Regions from separate parts of the Paenibacillus beijingensis genome, predicted to be linked through region 1. Evidence: riboswitches for the same ligand, from Rfam matches in the RefSeq annotation. Region 1 holds a riboswitch; the other holds the start of a gene.
The links. Region 1 has a riboswitch for glycine ahead of gcvT (glycine cleavage system aminomethyltransferase GcvT). Riboswitches for the same ligand answer to the same signal wherever they lie in the genome.
Positions count from the first base shown of each region.

Region 2: linked by a shared signal. The riboswitch ahead of gcvT (glycine cleavage system aminomethyltransferase GcvT) and the one ahead of gcvT (glycine cleavage system aminomethyltransferase GcvT) in region 1 are both predicted to bind glycine.

Region 1 is NZ_CP011058.1:1,648,326-1,651,762, forward strand. It holds gene VN24_RS07455 (serine hydroxymethyltransferase) at 1-1,171, opposite strand, end outside; glycine riboswitch at 1,320-1,439, opposite strand; glycine riboswitch at 1,589-1,692, shown strand; glycine riboswitch at 1,696-1,802, shown strand; gene gcvT (glycine cleavage system aminomethyltransferase GcvT) at 1,910-3,019, shown strand; gene gcvPA (aminomethyl-transferring glycine dehydrogenase subunit GcvPA) at 3,025-3,437, shown strand, end outside.
Region 2 is NZ_CP011058.1:1,145,932-1,149,368, reverse strand. It holds gene gcvT (glycine cleavage system aminomethyltransferase GcvT) at 1-1,073, opposite strand, end outside; glycine riboswitch at 1,227-1,336, opposite strand; glycine riboswitch at 1,340-1,438, opposite strand; glycine riboswitch at 1,581-1,694, shown strand; gene gcvH (glycine cleavage system protein GcvH) at 1,860-2,249, shown strand; partial or broken gene VN24_RS05265 (sporulation protein) at 2,423-3,195, shown strand; gene pdaA (delta-lactam-biosynthetic de-N-acetylase) at 3,393-3,437, shown strand, end outside.

The DNA of each region.
Region 1 (3,437 bases):
ACGGATCGTTGCGGTGCTTCAGCGCATCCGCGATACAGCGGCCGAGCTGCTTCATCTCCTTCTCCCCCATACCCCGGGTCGTCAGCGCCGGCGTACCGATGCGGATGCCGCTTGTGACGAACGGACTTGCCGTTTCACCGGGAATTGTGTTTTTGTTGACGGTGATGCCGACCTGCCCGAGCAGCGCTTCCGCTTCCTTCCCGGTCAGCCCCCACGGACGGACGTCGATCAGCAGAAGATGATTGTCGGTCCCGCCCGATACGAGCGTCGCCCCTTCCTCTGTCAGCGTCTGTGCCAATGTGCCGGCGTTGCTGACAACCCTCTTGGCGTATGCCGTAAAGGAAGGCTCAAGCGCCTCTCGGAAGCAAACGGCCTTCGCCGCTATGACGTGCATGAGCGGACCGCCTTGGATACCGGGAAAAATGGCCTTGTTCAGCCCTTTGGCCATATCCTCGTCGTCGGTCAGCAAAAGCCCCCCGCGCGGCCCGCGCAGCGTCTTGTGCGTCGTGCTCGTCACAACGTCGGCGTGCGGGAACGGAGACGGATGCAGGCCAGCCGCCACCAATCCGGCTATGTGCGCCATGTCAACCATCAGTTTCGCGTGGACAAGATCGGCGATCTCCTTGAATTTGGCGAAGTCGATCAGGCGGGGATAGGCGCTCGCCCCGGCGATGATAAGGCGGGGCTTCTCCTTTCGGGCGATCGCTTCGACCTGATCGTAATCGATGCGATGGGTGATCTCGTCGACGCCGTAGGACACGACGTCGAACCATTTGCCCGAAAGGCTGACCGGACTGCCGTGCGTCAGATGTCCTCCCTGGTAGAGGTTCATGCCCATCAGCTTGTCTCCGGGCTCAAGAAGATGAAACAGAACTGCGGTATTCGCCTGCGCCCCGGAATGCGGCTGGACGTTGGCGTAGGCTGCGCCGAACAGCGCCTTGGCCCGTTCGATCGCAAGCGTTTCCGCTTCGTCCACATACTCGCAGCCTCCGTAATACCGTTTGCCGGGATAACCCTCGGCATATTTGTTCGTCAGCTCGGACCCCATCGCTTCCATGACTTCCGGACTGACAATATTCTCCGAGGCAATCAACTCCAGCGTCTTCAATTGTCTTTCGCGCTCGCGGTTAACGGCCGCATGGATATCAGGATCGTACGTTTGCAAACTCAAAAGTGCCACCTCCACATGGTGTTTCAAATGTAAAAAAAAGGACAGAGAACCGGCTTGTCGCCGTGTTCTCTGTCCGGGTACCTGAGAGTTTAAGCGGTTCTTAAACCGCTGTTACCCCTTTGGTGGCTGTTCGCTCTCTCCAGAGTTGCGTCGGATGGCGGTTCTTTTTACCTGAGAGATTAATCGTCCGGCTGGCTGGCCGTCGACTTGCTCCTTCGGTGCCTGGCGATCCTAGATTGTCCGCCCGGTCTCTCCCTGCCATCGTCATCCGCTTATTTCAAAATTGTTTGACGCACTTAGAGTAATCGACACTCCGTTTACATGTCAAGATACCTCACAATAAAATTTCGCAAATAGGAAATATATATTGACATACCCCTCGGAAGTCAGGTATTAATAAACTATATAATCATGCGGATGATGGTAACGGGAGAGATTGCCCAAGTCAGCTGACAGGGCGGCGCCGAAGGAGTAAGCCTGATGCAGGTGAATCTCTCAGGCAAAAGGACCTTTACCGGACGCGCCTCTGGAGAGAACGTTCGGAACGCGAAAGGCGTGCCCGTCGTCACCCAAGGGGAAACCCGGGCAATCATTTCAAGTTCGGGGTAACTCTCAGGTACAAAGGACAGAGCGAAGAGGAAACGGAAAGCGGCATTCACGCTGCGGACGTTCAGCCTTTTTGCTGCTGTCCTTTATTGCGTTTAATGGGTTTTCACGTTACCTGAGGAGGAGAGAAGGATGACTAAACTTAAACGAACCCCGCTTTACCCGCTCTACGCCGATTATCCCGGCGTCCGATGCATCGACTTCGGCGGCTGGGAGCTTCCCGTTCAATTCTCGGGCATTCAGAAGGAGCATGACGCCGTGCGGCAGCAGGCCGGTCTGTTCGATGTCTCCCACATGGGGGAGATCAAGGTGACCGGGCAATTCGCGGAAGCTTTCCTGCAAATGATGACGACGAACGATGTAACGAAGCTCTCGAACGGCCAGGCGCAGTACACGCTTATGTGCTATCCGGACGGAGGCGTCGTCGATGATTTGCTCGTGTACCGGCTCACGGCCGACCAGTACATGCTCGTAGTGAACGCCTCTAATATCGACAAAGACTTTGATTGGCTGCGCGAGCATCTGATCGGGGATGTTGTACTCGAGAATATCTCCGATGAGTTGGCGCTGCTCGCCCTGCAGGGTCCGAAAGCGTCCGCCATTATGGATGCGCTGGGGGCAGAGCCGGCTGTTGGCGAACTTCTTCCTTTCCATTTCACCGCCGATGTCTCCATTGCAGGCGTGAAGACGCTTGTCTCACGAACGGGCTACACCGGTGAGGACGGCTTCGAGATTTACGTACCGGCGTCTCGCGCCGCTGACGTCTGGAACGCTCTGCTCGCGGCGGGCGAACCGCTCGGGCTCGTGCTGGCAGGACTTGGCGCCAGAGACACGCTTCGCTTCGAGGCGCGCCTGCCGCTGTATGGTCAAGAGCTTTCGAATACGATTACCCCGCTTGAGGCGGGCGTCGGCTTCTTCGTGAAGCTCTCCCAAGACAACTTTATCGGCCGTGACGCACTGCTGAAACAGAAAGCCGAAGGCGTGCCGCGCAAGCTCGTCGGTATTGAGATGATCGACCGCGGCATCCCCCGTCCCCAATATCCCGTCTATGCGAACGGCAAAGTGATCGGCGAAGTGACGACGGGCACCCAATCTCCGACGCTTAAGCGCAATCTCGGCCTTGCCCTGATCGCTGCCGATTACGCCGGGCCAGGCACCGAGCTCTGGGTGGAAATACGCGGGAAACGGCTGAAGGCACAAGTCGTCAGGGCGCCATTTTATAAAAGACTTCCGAAGGAGTGAGCTTCGTGGCCAACAAACACCGCTACATCCCGATAACCGAACAGGACCAGGCCGACATGCTGAAGACGATCGGCGCACAAACGATTGAAGACCTGTTCCGCGACATACCGGAGGCGATTCGTTACCGCGGCGTCCTGCCGATGTCTCCCGCTCTCGATGAGTTCTCGCTGCTTGAGCATATGAAGGAAATGGCCGGCCGTAACGCCGATACGGATCGCTACGCCAGCTTCCTGGGCGCCGGCATCTACGATCACCATATTCCGGTCGTCATTAATCATATGATCTCCAGATCTGAATTTTATACCGCCTATACGCCGTATCAGCCCGAAATCAGTCAAGGGGAGCTTCAGGCAATCTTCGAATTCCAGTCCTATATCTGCGAGCTGACTGGGATGGCCGTCGCCAACGCCAGCATGTA
Region 2 (3,437 bases), 500 kb from region 1:
ACGACGACCGCTTTCAGCCGCTTGCCGCGGATTTCGACCTGAACCTCCGTGCCTGCTTCGGCGTATTCGGCGCTGATGAGCGCAAGTCCGAGGCTGCGCTTAAGTGTCGGAGACTGCGTGCCCGTCGTCACCTCTCCGATCAGCCGGTCTTCCGCATAGACGGGGTAATGCGTCCGCGGGATACCGCGGTCGACCATTTCAATGCCCACCAGCTTGCGCGGAAGTCCTTCTTCTCGCTGTTTCATAAGGGCATCGCGACCGATAAAATCCCCTTTGGCCAGCTTGACGAACATGCCTACTCCGGCCTCCAGCGGCGAAATCGATGGCGACAGCTCCTGGCCGTACAGCGGCAGCCTCGCTTCGAACCGCAGCGTGTCGCGCGCGCCGAGACCGGCCGGCACAAGTCCGAACGGTTCGCCGGCGGACATGAGTCCCTTCCATACTTCCGGCGCCCGCTGCGAACGGACATAAATTTCGAATCCGTCTTCACCGGTATATCCGGTTCGGGAAACGAGCGCTTCTACGCCGCACACATCAACATTCCGGACAAAATGAAACGGGAGCAGCGAGCCGCAATCCGCGCCGGCCGCCTTCGCCATGATCTCTGCGGCGCGGGGGCCCTGGAGCGCGATCAGCGCCGTTTCGGCCGACACATCCTCCAGCGTCACCCCGTCGATCAGATGTTCCTGCAGCCACGCAAAATCTTTGTCGATGTTCGAGGCGTTTACGACAAGCATGTATGAGCCGGGGGTCAGCCGGTAGACAAGCAGGTCGTCAACGACGCCGCCGTCCGGGTGACACATAAGCGTATATTGGGCCTGCCCGTCGGAAAGCTTGGACACGTCATTAGTCGTCATCCGCTGCAAAAACGTCTCCGCCTCCGGGCCGGTCACATTGAATTCGCCCATATGGGACACGTCAAACAAGCCGGCCTGCCGTCTGACGGCTTCATGCTCTTTTTGAATACCGGAAAACTGCACGGGAAGCTCCCAGCCGCCAAAATCGATGCATCGTGCCCCTTTGCAATCGGCATAAAGCGGAAAAATAGGGGTTCTTTTAAGCGGTTGAACCATCTTTACTCACCATCTCCTCAAAATTAAAAACTCCATAACTGTATGGTGGACAACTGAACCGCTATTAACTCCCTTAAATCAAAATGCAAAAAAGGACAACGCGCGAAAGGGACTAACGCAAGCAGCCTCCCGGCTGCTGTCATTCCCGTTTCGCTCTGTCCTTTGTACCTGAGAGTTACCCCGCCCCATGCGGGTTTCCCCTTGGGTGACGCGCCGTCTGCCGCTCCAAAACCGCTGCAGCGTGAAGGCCGTTCTCTCCAGAGGTGCGTCCCGTAAAGGTCCTTTTGCCTGAGAGATTCACCTTAAGTAGGTTTACTCCTTCGGCGCCGCCGCATGTTCCGGTCAGTCTCTCCCATTACGTTCATCCGCATATTCGGTTATCTAACTCCTTTTTACATGATGGGACATGCCTATGTCAACTTTTTTTATTTTTCCTCGATTTTTGTCATCTATATTGACATGAAATCAAGACCTGCTTTACGCTAAGGGTATCAAATAAGCAGCGAATGACGAATGACGGGAGAGACTTGCGGATAAAATAACCGCATGCACCGAAGGAGCAAGTCGCACGGATAGCCGTCCGGCGATCAATCTCTCAGGTAAACGAACCGCCTTCCGACGCATCTCTGGAGAGAGCTTCACAGGCCGCCAAAGGGGTAAGGACCGCATAATCGCGGTTTAAACTTTCAGGTACCCGGGACAGAGCAACATGGCATCAGGCCGGTTCTCTGTCTTTTTTTGCGAAAAAAGCGATCTACAATTATTTAGCGGAGAGGATGTTGAAGCATGAGCGAAATTAGACAAGGGCTCGGTTATACGGAGGAACATGAATGGGCGGCTGCGGCAGGCGGCAGTATCGTGCGGATCGGGATCACCGACCATGCGCAGAGCCAGCTTGGCGATATCGTGTTCGTGGAATTCCCGGAAGTCGGAGCCGAAGTGGAGATGAATCAGCCGATGGGGACGATCGAATCGGTAAAAACGGTTTCCGATCTGTTCAGTCCGCTTACCGGCAAAGTAACGAAAGTGAACGAAGCGCTGATCGACAGCCCCGAGCTCGTCAACGAAAGTCCGTATGAAAACGGCTGGATCGTGGAAATCGAAGTGGAAGGCGGCGGCGAAGAAGCCGTCAGCAGCTTAATGGATGCCGACGCGTACCGAAAGCTGACGGAATAGAGTGTTGTATCCGGGGAGTTAGGGTGGAGCGCCCATGACCGCAAAAAAATTTTTGCAAAATCGAACGCATGAGCAGGAACCAATTCCTTGGCAACTCCGTAGAGAGTAGGGAATATGGATTCCAAAGCTTATGCTTACGAAGCGGTTATGCTAACGCAAAACCTTAAGGAGGAATGAACTTGTTCAATCGTTTTCTTGCAAGCATCGGAATCGGGGCGGCGACCATTGACACGCTGCTTGATCATGGAAGGTTCATGCCGGGGGAAGAATTGAGCGGCATCGTCCGGGTCAAGGGCGGCAATGTCCAGCAGAGCATCGACACAATTTCATTGTCGGTCATGACCGAATACATTCGCGAGAGCAACGATAATAAATACCGGCAAACGTGCGGGATTGCCCGCATCCATGTGAGCGACCCGTTTACGCTGGAAGCGGGCGAACAGATTGAAATCCCGTTTTCCTTTACGCTGCCGCTGCAAACGCCGCTGACGCTTGGCCGGACGCCGGTGTGGATCAAAACGGAGCTGGAAGTTCGAGGCGGAATGGACCCGGGAGACAACGACCGGATCGAAGTTGTGCCTACCCCGCAAATGAACACGGTGCTCCATGCATTGGAACTTCTTGGTTTCCGATTGATCAAGGTGGATTGCGAACATGTCCACGGGGCAGGGGCCATCTGCCGTTCGTTCAAGAGTTTGAGTTTGCGCCGACGTCGCATTTTCGCGGACAGCTTGACGAGTTGGAACTGATCTTCAATCCATATGGCGGCGGCTTGGAGCTGCTGCTGCAGATCGACCGGCGGGCAAGAGGGCTCGGCAGCCTGTTTGCGGAAGCGCTCGATATGGACGAATCCTATGTCCGGTGCCATTTTTCCGACGCGCAGCTTGCGGCAGGTCCCGAAGCTTTGTCCCGAGAGCTTAGCGGGGTCATCTCCCGTTATTGCTAATGCACTTGCTACCGCATCATAATTCTTTCGAATACGAAGAGCCATGGACCGCTGTTGTCCGTGGTTTTTTTGTTGTTTAATGCCGGCGCTCAACAATTTCCAACATACTTTCCGGACAATGGTGAAATAGTACTCTATATGAAGAACGATGAAATCAGTGAGAGGGGGAACGGGCCGTGAAGCGTTGCTGGCTTGTTTTGCTTATCGCAATACTGACAACGGCCGCGGCCGGACATGCAGAA